2 regions of the Pseudoalteromonas sp. T1lg24 genome follow, and region 2 is predicted to be linked to the other one. Evidence: predicted binding sites of a transcription regulator. Region 2 holds the regulator's gene; the other holds the start of a gene.

Region 1 (7,544 bases), on a different contig from region 2:
GTCACGTAAATCGGCTTTCATCAGTGAGGCATCACGAATACAGGTATTGTAAAGATGCGCGTTTTGCATATTTGCGCGATAAAAGTTGCTGTACGATAGGTCGAAATCTTCACCGTGGTGATTGACTAGGTTAAGCCCGGTAAGGTCAGCTCGTTTTAGCTGTAAGCCTTTTAATAAACCGCCGCGTTTGGCATAGCGCTCTAATTTTTCTGTTAACGCTAAGCCACTTTTATCGTATTTTTGATCGTGCCAAAAACAATAGCCGCCACCCATATCAAGCTCACGACATTGCTCGTTTTCAGGCGATACATATTTACATTTTGGTGCATTGCTCATAAATCAAAAATATCAGATATTGAATTCTTTAAGCCTAGCACTTAGCTAAGGTTTTGCTAATTTGATTGTGAATAAAGTTTAGCTAACTTGTTGTATTCAAACTTAAGATCTTCAAGTCGTTTAGCATGTTGACGAGGTAGTGCCATGCCTTCAACCAAGCGGAAATTACTGCGACATTTTTCCAAAATAACATCGGCTGCTTGATTTGCACGAGGCAAAAGCTGTAATAGGGCTTGCAGTAAGTTAAGTGCGCTCCCCGTATTCATAGGTGCGTATTTAAGTGCCATTTCAAATTGCTCAATAGCGTTTTGAAAATCGCCTTGTTTATACAGCTCAATGCCACGGACATTATGCTGCTCAAACTCGGTCTGATGATTTGCAAGCGACTCGTTACGCTCTTGTAATTGTTTAAGGGTTTGCCCATCGCATTCGTTCAGCCCTTTGTACTTTTCAAGCTGCGCGTTGGCATCGTCGAATTCACCTAAATCAAACAGTGCCATAACAGAATCAGGCAATACCGAGCTACTTAATGATTGTTCAGCAATATAAGGCGCTATCATTTTTTTCGCATCTAAAAAGTCGCCTTCACTGACACTTAATCGCGCTTCGCAAAAAGTATTAAACTCTTTAAACAATGCATGTTGCTCCGTAACGGTAGGGTCGTTTTGTGCTTGACGTAAACTCCCTTTAATTTGATTACTTAGGTCAGCTTTTTCTTCTTTTGAGTTAGCCAAATGGAGTTGGCTGAACATGGCACGAATGTAGTTAAACTGATAATCAATATGGGCAAATGCGGTGCCTTTAGACATGGCAAGTAGGGTGCCGTGTGCTTTAATAAGCGCCTCAAGATCGTTGTTAGCTTGTGCGATTTCAGCGAAGGTTTTTTGCCTTGCAAATGAATGCGGTGAAATATTACAACTTTGTTCGATAAGGAAAAGTGATTCTTTCCCTTGATCAATATGGTTTAAACATAAGGCTTTAATGTCTAAGGCGTCGATATTAAAGCGGTTTTGCCCGAGTAATTCGTCACAAATACGAATTGCTTTGTCGTATTGCGCCAAAAACATGCAAGTTTGCGCCATATAAGTTAGCGCCCAAGTGGGCCGTGCTGTTGCTAAAATATTACCAAGTAATTCAAAGGCATTTTGGTATTGCCCTAAATCAAAGTAGATCTGACAGACACGTTTATAACAAAATTGGGCATTACGCGGCCTATCTTTGGCTATTTTTAAGTAAATTTGCACTGCGGCTTCTAGTTGACCGTCTTCGATTGCCTGATTCGCGTCAAAAAATAACTTCTTTTTATTGGAGAGCTTACTTAAGCGTGTTTTTAACATACCACTTGAAAACGGCTTAATTAAATAATCGTCAGGCTCAATTTCAAGTACCGACAAAACAACTGAGCGAGTACTTTCCCCTGTAACTAAAATGGAAATACTGTGGCGAGATAATTTGTTTAAATACTTAAGCTCTTCTAAAAACTGTTTACCATTTCGGCCTTGTCCAAGGTTATAATCGATAAACACAATATCAACAGAATCTTTGTCAATTTTATTAAGCGCGGCTTCGCCGGAATCGTAAAATGAGACATTATTGGCACCCAGTTGTATCAACATACCTTTAAGCAGTTGTTGGAACGATTTCTGGTCATCAATAATTAAAATGGACTTATCTTTGAGTGGATTTTCGCTGTTTTGACTCATTTATATACAGATTAGCGCTAGATTCTTATAACTATAGCAAGTTAACCACAATAGAAAATAATGTCGATCAAATATCAGTTAAAACGCAGTAAAAATCGTAAAACACTCGCCATAAAAATTAAAGCAAAAGAAGTGTTTGTTTATGCCCCTATGCATTTAAAACACGACTTTATTGAACAATGGTTAATGCAAAAACAAGATTGGATTAATAAACACTTAGAAAAGCAGATTAAACGTGTTGATGCAGCGTCGGTATTAACGCAAAAGACTTTCACTATTTTAGGTGAAGAGGTTAATTTAGCATTTGTTGAAGGGCAGGTAAAAAGTAACGTTGAATTAGTTGACGGGGTACTGTCTATTAATACATCGCGACGGGTAAAAAATGTAAGTGATAAGCAGCTGGCGTTAATCGCTGATTTTGCAAAAAGTAAACTTACTGATTATTGCAGCGCTAATGCGCAGCGATTGGCAACGCAAATCAAGAAGTCATTTCACAGTGTAAGTATTAAACATGTGCGCAGTCGTTGGGGCGCATGTGATTCGAAACGACGATTACAATTTAATTTGCAGCTAGTAAGTGCGCCATTATGGGTAATTGAATATGTTGTTGCACATGAGGTAGCGCATTTAAAAGTGATGGATCATAGCCGTAGGTTTTGGCAAACGGTTGAGAGCATCTATCCAGATTATCGAAAAGCTGAAAGCTGGCTTAAAGAAAACGGATATAAATTGGATATATTTAAGCTTGAATAGATTTAGATGAGCTTCAGAGAGAAAGTGGTGGAGGGGGACGGATTCGAACCATCGAAGGCAATGCCGTCAGATTTACAGTCTGATCCCTTTGGCCGCTCGGGAACCCCTCCACTGAAGTAGGCGCAATATTAGTGAAGCTTTATCTTACTGTAAAGCACTTTTTATAAAAAAGTGGCCAACCGCTCAAAATGCAATCATAACAGCTAAATTTCATACAAAACCACTCAAAGTAACCGCCAAAAGAACTTTTGTTATTCATATTTGATGTTCGTGACACATAGGGACACAAGTTAATTTGTTTGTTTGGAAAAGAATAATTTATGTTAGGCAGTGACGCTCGATTATTTGTTAACGTAATCAAGCGCTAAATTACGTGCTGTGAATACACGCATTTTTGATAACGAGTAGGTCAGTGTATTTTGCGTGTTGAAATTTAAATTATACGTGTGTAATTAATCGCTAAGTGAATATCAATAAGCTAAATTAGTTGACTTAGCACCAGATAGCATTTCACTTTTTGGAATTTGGAATTTGGAATTTGGAATTTGGAATTTGGAATTTGGAATTTGGAATTTGGAATTTGGAATTTGGAATTTGGAATTTGGAATGAAAGAGAAGTGGTGGAGGGGGACGGATTCGAACCATCGAAGGCAATGCCGTCAGATTTACAGTCTGATCCCTTTGGCCGCTCGGGAACCCCTCCACGAGAACGAGGCGAATATTAACAAACTAAAAAATTAAGTAAAGGTTTAAGCTAAAGTTTTTTTGAATTTTGTCGATAACAGCTTTGTTATTAATCAGATTGACTATTAAAGATGCAAATCGAACAAATCATCACACATGAAGCGCAACTTGGAGAGCAACTTTCTCACAGTGTTAAAGAGCAGCGCCATTCTGATTTTGCACTTTTACTTTCTTTATTAAGCAATGATGCGACGGAGTTTTCGCAATTTCAGCTAATAAAAAGCGAAAAGTCACCGACTGTTGATCCGGTTCTTTCATACGCTAAGGTCGCAGCAGGCCCGAAAAAGCCATTAGCAAGTGAACCGTTTAACGGCTTGCTTGGCGAACACAATCGTACATTGTTAGAAAACCAAGGATTAATCGCGATTCAATTTAATGAATGTTTAAAGCCTGAACCTTTCACTTGTAAGAATGATAAAAACTACATTCCGCCCCTAGTTGTTGATAATTGCCCGCCTGCGGTGCAAAAGAAGTTGCACAGTGCTAAACAAGTGGGGCTTAAGAATAACGAAATGGATATCGACAATTTCTATCAAAGTATTGAAAAGAGCCAAGAGTACAGCTTCGCTTCTGTCGCTTAGTAAAGCTGGCCGTAGCGGTTCAAAGGGCTCTTTTGTTAAATACTTACTGAATCTTTCGTAACGTTAATCTTTGTATAAATAGCGGCAGTTAATAGCGTGCTTGCCATTAAATATATATTTGACGGGTTTATGTCTTTTTTCAAAATGCGTTACGTGATTGGTCGTTGGTCGGGGAGTGGCTTATTTTGTGGGCTAAATACTTTGCTTTTCGTTCGTAATTTAACCAAAAGGAAAAGTTAAGCGGAAAAAATTGCATAAAAAGCTTATCGCGAAACTCAATTATTATCATCCAGTTGCATTATCTGAATATATCTAAAAGAATGGGTATTTTGGTATTTGTAGATGGGTTTTGAGAAATAGGGGGCGCTATCTAATTGGGCCACCCTATTAAAACTTTCAGTCAACGTCTTAATTTTGGTGATAGGCTAAGATAATGTTGCTTAGGCTAAGACTATATACATTTAAAAAGTGATTAAGACCTACTTAGTTACCATGACACTTTTTAAACTTTTTACCACTACCACATGGACAGGTATCGTTTCTGCCTAGCTTAGTTTCGTTATGAGGGGTAAGGGTGCCATCTAAATAGCGCCATTGATCTTCTTCAATAATAAAGTTTGATACTTCTTCTAGCTGGCAGTAGTAGCCGTCGCAAATATACTCTGCTTTAAAATGCACTTGGGCTGAATCGCCTTGCTCATTAAAACTATTCACCGTAAGTTTTATGAAATCAGCAAGTTCAGCAAATAACTTTATTTCTCTAACACTGTTTTCGGCACGTTTAGCTAGTGCATAGGTGTTATGAATATATTCACTGTTATTTACACAGTATGCAGAATAGCGAGAGCGCATTAGCTGCTCTGCATTATCTGCTTTTTTTTCACCATTGATGATGGGTGCACAACATTGCTCAAATGTTTGTGCTGTTCCACAGTAACACATAAATAGATTTCGTTTTTCAAAACCAGCATTTTAGCAGAGAGTAGGGTTTGCCGTCACACCTTTGCTAGCTGCAAAGTGGTAAAAATAGCCATTAAACTCTGTTTGGTTTGCATAGAGTGAACTAAGCGTTACTTCATCAAGCATATTTGTCCACGATACAACTGCACCAAAATTGCCATTTTTTAGCGCCGAATTAACCACGTATTCAATATTAATAAGATGGCGCTGGCGAATAATAAGCAGTTTGCTGTGGTCGATAGATAAACTTTCTAACAGGGTTTTACTTGGTACTGCATCGGGTGCAAGCAGCAATGTCCATTTATTTTCGCAGGTATGCTTTTGCAGTATTTCAATAAGTGCCAATGTTTCTTGAATGTCATCTTGCACATTAATAACTTTCAGCTTGTCTGTATCTTGTGTTGAAACCTTTACTGCGTGCTGTGATGAAAGGTGTTGAGCTTGTAACATAACGATACCTGTTTAAATATACAGTGGAATTATCTATACAGTAGTTTATACAGTATTTTGTTTCAAGCACTTTTTGTTATTTTTTACACAATTTTTTCAGATTGGATTATTGCGTTATTAATATTCTCATATAAATCAGCAGCTTGCTTTTTGGCATCGGTGATTTGTTTTGCTTGGAGTAGCGGCTGTAGCTTACCAATTGCCTCTACGGCTTCTATCGAGCCTTGGCTTTCAGCTAGGTATAACCAGGTATATGCGTGATACACGCTTTGCGGTAATCCGGCGCCTTTTGCGAACATCATACCTAAATAAAACTGCGCTTTTACATGACCTTGCAGGGCAGCGAAACGCATATATTTGGCAGCACCAACATCATTTTTGGCTTTTGACATAGTGACTGAGGTTGCAAACAAACGTTCGGCATCTTGCTCTACAATGGTGTGGGCTTTTTGTGTCAGTTCTTTTTTGATCGCAAGTAATGTAGAAAGAATGAGGCGTTCTACTTCCTCTATTGTTAATGAATCTACTTCAATGGATTTATGTTCGTCGGACATATGCTTCCTTATTGCTAATCAACCTAAGACAAGGTTAATAACTTTTTTACGGTGATTGTTAGAAACGTTCCGATTAAAATGTGTTTTAAAAAAGTATGCGTGGTGAACGTTTATCTTAATTTAAGCGTGATGAATTACCCTAAGTTTAGAAGCTTTTGTTTTTTTCACTTAATTTCATTTCGAAATGACTTAAAAATTTAATTTTTGCTGTGTCACTGGTATGATCATCGCCCCCTTAAGACACAGTAACGAAATCATGTTTGAGCAACTTTTTAAAATTAACCAACAGGGCAGTACGGTTAAACGTGAAGTGATCGCTGGCATCACCACATTTGTCACTATGGTGTACATAGTATTTGTAAACCCTGCAATGTTAACCGAAGCAGGCATAGACCAAGGCGCAGCATTTGTAGCCACCTGTTTAGCCGCAGCAATTGGTTGTTTTATTATGGGGTTTTGGGCCAATTACCCAATCGCACTGGCACCAGGCATGGGGCTTAACGCATTTTTCACATATGGTGTTGTGCTAGGTATGGGCTACAGCTGGCAAAGCGCACTTGCCGCGGTGTTTTTCTCTGGCATTATCTTTTTACTTTTAAGTTTATTTAAAGTGCGTGAGTGGATTATTAATGCCATTCCTCTTGTTTTAAAGCGCGCAATTGCCACCGGTATTGGTGCATTCTTAGCGTTAATCGCCCTTAAAAACTCGGGTATTATTGTGGCAAGCCCTGAAACCTTGGTACAGCTTGGTGATATAACCCAAGCGGGCCCGTTACTTGCAATTATTAGTTTCTTTTTTATCGCAGCGCTTTTATACCGAGATATTAAAAGTGGCGTGCTGTTTAGTATTTTAGGTGTCACCACTATCGCGTTAGCATTTGGCTTAGTTGAATATAACGGCATTGTTTCAATGCCACCATCACTTGCACCGACCTGGATGGAACTGGACTTTGCCAGCGCACTAGAGCTTTCAATGCTTAGTGTGATTTTTGCTTTCCTTTTTGTCGACTTATTTGATACCTCAGGCACACTTGTTGCGGTGTCACAAAAAGCCGGTATTGCTGATGAAAAAGGCAATATTCCACGTATGGGCCGCGCTCTTAGTGCAGATAGTTGCGCAACGATCGCGGGCGCAACGTTAGGTACATCAACAACGACTTCTTATATTGAGTCTGTTGCTGGGGTATCGGTTGGCGGCAAAACAGGTTTAACCGCCGTTGTTGTTGGTATCTGCTTTTTATTAATGCTGTTCTTTGCACCGCTTGCGGCGATGGTGCCGGCTTACGCCACAGCTGGCGCAATTTTATATGTTGCTGTATTAATGTTACAAAACTTAAAACTGATTGATTGGGATGATATGACAGAAGCCGTGCCTGTGGCCGTTGTATTATTAATGACACCGCTTACGTTTTCGATAGCGCACGGTATTGCATTAGGTTTCATTGCTTACACAGCAGTAAAAG
Region 2 (7,544 bases):
CGGTTTTGCCGCTACCGCATCAGTATTAAATGATTTTTCAGCAGTGCTTGGCGCACTGCCCTTGCCATGAAGTTCATCAAGCAAGGCTTCGAATTCATCTTCGGTAATGTCTTCATCGTCGCCTGATGAAGCTGCAGGAGCTGCACTTTCTGGCGCACTCGTCTCAGACGCACCACCGAATGAACCAGCCCCATGTAATTCGTCTAGTAAGCTTTCAAATTCATCATCAGTGATTTCATCAGAGTCGCTACCTTCACTCGCTTCTGGCGCTGCATTAGAGGCTGGGCCATTACCAGAGCCGTGCAACTCATCTAACAGGCTTTCAAATTCTTCTTCTGTGATATCGTCAACGCTATCACCAGAAGATTGTGCTTCATCACTTGGCGCATCAGCATCAAATAAAATATCACCAAACGGGTCTTCTTCGACTGCTTCTGGCTCGACAATTTCTTCTGCTGGCGCTTCAGCTACCGGTGCTTCATCTGCGCTTTCAGGCTGACTAAGTCTATGTAGTTCTGCCAATAACTGCGGGTCAGCAGGATCGGGCTGAGCGCGATTTTGAATGTGAGCAAACATTTCATTGATGGTATCAAGTGCCTGTAAAATCACATCCATTAATTCAGGAGTAACCCTGCGTTGGCCTTGTCGTAAAACATCGAAAATATTTTCTGCGCCGTGACATGCATCGACTAGCTCTGTCATAGACAAGAAGCCAGCGCCCCCTTTTACGGTATGAAACCCTCTAAATATCGCATTCAGTAAATCAGCATCTTCTGGATTATTTTCCAGTTCAACTAACTGTTCTGAGAGCAACTCTAAGATTTCACCGGCTTCGACTAAAAAGTCTTGTAAAATATCTTCATCGACATCAAAGCTCATGCATTTTTCTCCGATTAGAAGCCCAAACTAGACAGCAGATCGTCTACTTCATCTTGACCTGAAACCACATCTTCACGTGATTCAGCATTTATAATTGGACCTTCAGCTACTTGGTCTAATTCACCATCAGCAACCATTTGTTGTTCTTGTTGTATTGTCGTTTCAGGCGATTCATCATGTTCTACAGGTGTGCCAAACACGGTTAACATATGAATCAGGCTATCCTCGACTTCGCGGACAAGCTCGATTACGCGTCGAATAACTTGACCTGTGAGGTCCTGATAACCCTGGGCCATGAGCACTTCTGTCATTAATGCATTTAATTTATCAGAATTTGTTTTTGCTTCGTCCATAAAGCCGTTTAGCTCATGACATAACACTTTAAACTCACCAACTTTAAGATCTCGCGACATTAATTTGTCCCATTTGGGCTTAATATTGTTGAGACCTGTTTGCAAGTTATCGGCAATAGGCAGCGATGCTTCAACGGCGTCCATCGTTGTATTCGCAGCTTGCTCTGTCATTTCCATAACATAATTGAGACGTTCTTTTGCGTCAGGAATAGACTCAGTTGTTAACGCCGATAAAGTGGTATCAAGTTGAAAATTTTTCAATGAATCATGCAGTTGACGAGTTAGTTTGCCTACCTCACCAAATAATTCATCTTGCTCAATTGCCGTAACTTGCTTTAGCAGCTCTTGCGCTTGTTGTTGCTCATCGTTTTCAAGAAACGCAACTAGCTGCTTAGCTTGTTCTAAGGTAATTTGAGGCGCAGCACTTGCTGACATAAACCTCTCCTTCCCGTTAGCCTAAACGCTCAAAAACTTTATCAAGCTTTGTTTTAAGCGTTGCTGCTGTAAATGGTTTAACGATATAACCGTTTACACCTGCTTGCGCTGCAGCAATGATCTGCTCTTTTTTGGCTTCCGCAGTTACCATTAGTACCGGTATGTGTTTTAGACTGTCATCCGCGCGAATCGCGCGCAGCAAATCTATACCTTGCATACCTGGCATATTCCAATCCGTAACTACAAAGTCAAACTCTTGGTTTTGCAGCATTGGTAGCGCAGTGCTACCGTCGTCTGCTTCTTGCACGTTTGTGAAACCAAGATCTCTTAACAGGTTTTTAATGATTCTTCTCATCGTTGAAAAGTCGTCAACTACAAGAATTTTCATGTTTTTATCCAAAATATCCTCCAGTGAGGTATGCACCTAATTGTTTACTTACTACTTTTATTCTATATCCAGTCATGGACTTTTGCTTTAAGGCGCACCATGGCCTGACTATGTATTTGGCTCACTCTTGATTCACTCACTTCAAGAATTAGCCCAATTTCTTTTAAATTCATTTCATCATTGTAGTAAAGTGACAGCACTAACGCTTCTCTTTCTGGCAAAGTTTGTATTGCCTCTACTAACGCTTTATTAAATTTATCCTGTTGAATATCAACTAATGGATTTTGTTCTTTATTGCCGAGCCCTGCGTCGATGACATCTTCATCAACACCGAGATCTTCAATGCCGATAATTTTACCATTGCTTATATCCCTTAGAATATGATGGTACTCATCTAACGTAATATCAAGTTTTTCAGCTACTTCACTGTCTTTTGGTTCACGTCCGAGTGATGATTCTAGCTGATTGATGACTGCGGCGACTTCACGGGCGTTTTTATGTACTGAGCGAGGTACCCAGTCTCCTTTACGCGTTTCATCAATTATTGCACCGCGAATCCGAATACCCGCATAGGTTTCAAAGCTCGCACCTTTACTGCCATCAAAGTTCTTAGCAGCCTCAATGAGTCCTATCATGCCCGCCTGAATGAGGTCTTCGACAATAACGCTCGCCGGCAGACGCGCTAAAATATGGTAGGCAATGCGTTTAACCAACGGCGTATGCTGTTCGACAAGTTGCGATAATTGATTTTGATTAGCATAGGCAGCGGTTCTTTTCATAGGCGTTCCTAATTACTAACCAGTTTCTCAATGAAAAACTCTAGGTGTCCTGACGGCTGATTTGGAATTGGCCAGCTCGCCGCTTTAGTTGCAAGTGCTTTGAACGCAATTGCTGCAGGCGATTTTGGAAATACGTCAACAATGGTTTTTTGTTTACGAATCGCTTTTCGAATATTTTCATCAAATGGAACTGTTGCGACTAGCTCAAGCGATACATCTAAAAAGCGGTCAGTTACTTTTGATAATTTTGCGAAAAGCTCTTGGCCTTCTTTTAAGCTGCGTACCATGTTCGCAACTATTTTAAATTTGTACACACCGTGCTCACGGCTTAACACTTTAATCAGTGCGTAAGCATCGGTTATTGATGTTGGTTCATCACACACAACAACAAGCACATCTTGTGAAGCGCGAGAGAAACTAAGCACCATATCTGAAATACCGGCCGCAGTGTCAACGACTAGTACATCATAGTGTGAGTCTAATTCGCCAAAAGCGCGAATTAGGCCAGCGTGTTCAGATGGTGTTAATTCCACCATGTTTTGAGAGCCAGATGTCGCAGGTACAATTTTCATACCATACGGCCCTTCAACTAAGATATCTTCGAGGTCACATTCACCTGAAAGCACGTGAGAAAGGTTACGCTCTACACGCAAACCCAGCATTACATCACAGTTTGCTAAACCCAAATCGGCATCGAGTACCAGTACTTTTTGGCCTTGCTGAGCCATGGCGATTGCCATGTTTAGAGAGACATTGGTTTTACCAACTCCCCCTTTACCTCCAGTTACCGCAATTACTTTTACAGCCTTGTTGTTGTTTTTCATTTTCCGCAGGCCACTAGCTTGATCTAATTCTGGGTTAATCATACATTCCTACTGCTTGATGCGCCATGCTTGATGCACGTCTTGCTTGCGCGTTTGTTCGTTTTGCATACAACTGCTGAGCTTTGCTGACCAATTTTTCCGCATTTGCCACACGAATGTCCTCTGGTACACGCTGCCCATTGGTAAGATAGCCTATTGGCAGACGATTTTGAATGGCTACACTGATAATTTCACCTAAACTTAGACATTCATCAAGTTTTGTGAAGATACAACCACTTAACTGTACCTGTTTGAACTGTTTAATCGCCTCTTGCTGTACTTCAAGCTGTGCTGTTGAACTTAACACAAGGTAACTGCGAATATCTACTCGGCTATTGCGCATTAAGGTGTTAAGTTGCTCAGTCAAACGTATATCTCGTTGGCTCATTCCTGCTGTATCAATTAATACTAGACGCTTATTTCTTAAATGATAAAGAATTTCAGTGAGTTCTTCTGCATTTTTAACTTGCTTTACTGGGCAGCCAATAATACGACCATAAGTCGATAATTGCTCATATGCGCCAATACGATAAGTATCTGTTGTGATTAGCGCGATATTGTTGGCGCCAAATTTTTGTGCGCCAAGTGCAGCTAGCTTGGCCACGGTCGTGGTTTTGCCAACGCCCGTAGGACCAACTAAGGCATATACACCACCACGACGCAAAATTTCGTTATTCGCCGTGTATAGTTGTTTGCTCAGCATATTAAGCGTTTCTTGCCACGCTTGACGCGGTGCAACGTCATCTGGAATAAAACACGCGAGCTGGTCCGCTACTGCCTCACTGATACCCATACCTTTCAAACGGTCGAGTAAAAGAGCACGAGTTGGGTCACGGCGCGCCATATCTTCATTCATTAAGCCAGAAAGTTGGTGCTCAAGTAACTGTCTGATCGAAGCCATTTCATCACGCATCGCTTGCATTTCATCAAGCGACTGAGCTTGGTTGCCATAACTGCTTTGTTGCTTTGGCTTAGCAAAGCTATCGAGGGCATCTTGCTGTGTCGATGTGAGTGAATCATCGTCATCAAACCAATTACGAGGCTGCTTTGGCTCAGGTGCTTTATCAAATTGAGGTGATTTTTTCGCTTGGCGCTCAAGTAATGCCGATAAACTGTCTGCTACCGCAGCTTGTTTTTCAGGGGTCGCTGTTTGTGGTTTTGGCTTAACAAAATTATTACTAAAACGAGGCTTTTCTTCACTTAACTTAGGCGCTGCAGGTGCAGCTTGAACTGACTTTTCATAATCAACAGCTGCCACAATTTCAACACCATCAGCCATGCGCTTATTTGACATGATAACTGCATCAGGACCTAGCTCATGCTTTACTTCATTCAACGCGCTGCGCATATCTTTAGCAAAAAAACGTTTAATTTTCATGTGACACCTCGTCTCTACTTATCACTGTTGACCGACTGAGCAAACAATTTTGATCTGTTTTTCTTCAGGTACTTCCTGATATGACATCACGCGCAAACCCGGTAGGCTGTGTTTCACAAATCGCGATAACACGCTGCGCAACATACCTGATGTCAACAGTATTGAAGGTTCACCCGCCATTTCCTGGTTTTGATGCGCATCGCCGAGAGAGTTTTGTAGTCTTTCTGCGAGCCCTGGCTCAATGCCAGCACCTTCGTCACCTGCACTTTGAAGGGACTGATGCAACATCTGTTCCAACTCAGGCGCCAATGTTATGACAGGGATTTCTGGCGCATTGCCAGCAACGTCTTGAACGATTAATCGACGTAGTGAAATTCTAACTGCAGCGGTTAGTACGTCTGGGTCTTGGCTACGAGGGCCGTACTCAACGAGGGTTTGAACAATCGAACGCATATCGCGAATTGGCACACCTTCATTAAGTAAGTTTTGCAGTACTTTTACAATTGTAGTGAGCGGTAAAATATCGGGTACTAAGCCTTCAATTAAACGCGGATGCGACTTGGCAAGCATATCAAGTAAGTTTTGTACTTCTTCATGGCCCAATAACAAAGCTGCGTTATTGTGTAATAACTGAGAAATATGTGTTGCAACCACAGTTGCAGCATCAACCACGGTATAGCCAAGTGATTGTGCTTCGTCTTTTTGTTCTGGTGCGATCCAAACTGCATCTAAGCCAAATGCAGGGTCTTTGGTCGCAACTCCTTTTACTTCACCAAATACTTGACCTGGGTTAATCGCCAATTCGTTATTGTGTTTTAATTCACCGTTGCCACTAGAAACCCCCATTAATGTGATGCGGTATTCGTTCGGATCTAGCTCTAAATTGTCTCGAATATGAACCGGCGGCACTAAAAAGCCAAGCTCTTGAGATAACTTTTTACGTACCCCTTTAATGCGACTCAGTAATTCACCACCTTGTGCTTGGTCGACAAGTGGAATTAAACGGTAACCAACCTCTAAGCCAATTACGTCCACTTGTTGTACATCATCCCAACCCAACTCTTTTTGTTCAATTTGCGCTTGCTCTTGGCCTGGTGAACCGCCTTTTGCAACTTGTTTGGACTCTTCTTCTGCTTTTTGCGTTTTAATGCGCTGATTCACATAAGCTACACCGCCAATTAAAAAGCCTAATCCCAAGAACGCAACTTTCGGCATGCCTGGCACTAACCCCATTACAATCAAAATACCTGCTGCGATATAAAGGGCTTTATCATTGCCTAATTGGGCATGAAATTGCTCGCCCATGTTTTGCGATTCATTTTGACGCGTTACCACAATCGCGGTACCAATAGATAAAAGTAGCGATGGTAATTGAGCAACAAGGCCATCACCTATCGTAAGTAGCGTATATACTTCCATTGCACGACTAAACGGTAAATCGTGCTGGATCATGCCAATAAATAAACCACCAATAATATTGATAACAAGAATGATAATGCCGGCAATAGCATCCCCTTTTACAAACTTACTGGCACCATCCATTGAACCGTAGAAGTCTGCTTCACGAGTTACTTCGGTGCGGCGCTCTCGCGCTTGTTCCGCGGTTATAAAGCCTGCATTTAAGTCTGCATCAATCGCCATTTGTTTACCTGGCATTGCATCTAAGGTGAAACGTGCAGACACTTCTGAAATACGGCCTGCACCTTTGGTAATTACCACAAAGTTAATAATAATTAGAATCAAAAATACAACTAAACCAACAGCATAGTTACCGCCGATCACAACTGAGCCAAATGCTTCAATTACCTTACCCGCTGCATCGCCGCCCTCGTGACCTTCAAGCAACACGACTCGGGTACTGGCTACATTCAGCGCAAGGCGTAAGATAGTGGCTATTAGCAAAACGGTTGGGAAAATACCGAAATCGAGAGGCTTCAAGGTATACAAGGTAATAAGTAGAACGACCAGCGATAACGCTATGTTAAAAGAGAACAGTATATCGAGTAAAAACGCAGGCATTGGCAATACAACCATACCGAGCGCAGCAAGCACAAGAATAGGTGTACCTATACCTTTCAGGTAATCCGATTTATTTGCGTTTAGTTGATTTAATGTGGCCTTGAAGTCCATACAGCAGCTATTCAATATATTGACACTGGTATAGCTAAAGCAAATACCGTTCCAACAAGAAAAGTAGCGATAACTTACTGTTTAGTATTTGAAATCTTCAGGTATTGGTAGCTCTTTAGCGAGTTTTTCTGGGCGTTTACCACGCCCTTTATTAAACTGTTTTAATTGGAAAACATAAGCAAGTACTTGTGCCACCGCAACGAACAATTGCTCCGGAATTTGCTGACCCACTTTACCGGTGTGGAACAATGAACGTGCCAATGCGGGCGATTCGACAATCGGTACGTCAAAGCGATCTGCTATTTTTCTAATTTGCAGCGCTATTTGGTCACCACCGAT

What was found. Region 2 encodes FliA, which starts transcription of late flagellar genes. Its sites were predicted from a motif close to CTAAAGNTNNNNNNNNNNNNGCCGATA; they were not measured.
Region 1: C2M30_RS09895 (VC2046/SO_2500 family protein) is a predicted target of FliA. The motif match lies at 3,547-3,573, and genes of this name have one in related genera.

The regions. Positions count from the first base shown of each region.
Region 1 is NZ_PQCB01000016.1:538,034-545,577, reverse strand. It holds gene C2M30_RS09925 (pentapeptide repeat-containing protein) at 1-336, opposite strand, end outside; gene C2M30_RS09920 (response regulator) at 393-2,039, opposite strand; gene C2M30_RS09915 (M48 family metallopeptidase) at 2,100-2,792, shown strand; tRNA gene C2M30_RS09910 (tRNA-Tyr) at 2,818-2,902, opposite strand; tRNA gene C2M30_RS09900 (tRNA-Tyr) at 3,411-3,495, opposite strand; gene C2M30_RS09895 (VC2046/SO_2500 family protein) at 3,608-4,117, shown strand; gene C2M30_RS09890 (YchJ family protein) at 4,601-5,059, opposite strand; gene C2M30_RS09885 (SulA-like leucine-rich domain-containing protein) at 5,090-5,527, opposite strand; gene C2M30_RS09880 (tetratricopeptide repeat protein) at 5,611-6,081, opposite strand; gene C2M30_RS09875 (NCS2 family permease) at 6,338-7,544, shown strand, end outside.
Region 2 is NZ_PQCB01000006.1:110,149-117,692, forward strand. It holds gene C2M30_RS03455 (chemotaxis protein CheA) at 1-879, opposite strand, end outside; gene C2M30_RS03460 (protein phosphatase CheZ) at 894-1,667, opposite strand; gene cheY (chemotaxis response regulator CheY) at 1,684-2,067, opposite strand; gene C2M30_RS03470 (RNA polymerase sigma factor FliA) at 2,118-2,834, opposite strand; gene C2M30_RS03475 (MinD/ParA family ATP-binding protein) at 2,843-3,700, opposite strand; gene flhF (flagellar biosynthesis protein FlhF) at 3,693-5,075, opposite strand; gene flhA (flagellar biosynthesis protein FlhA) at 5,097-7,205, opposite strand; gene flhB (flagellar biosynthesis protein FlhB) at 7,287-7,544, opposite strand, start outside.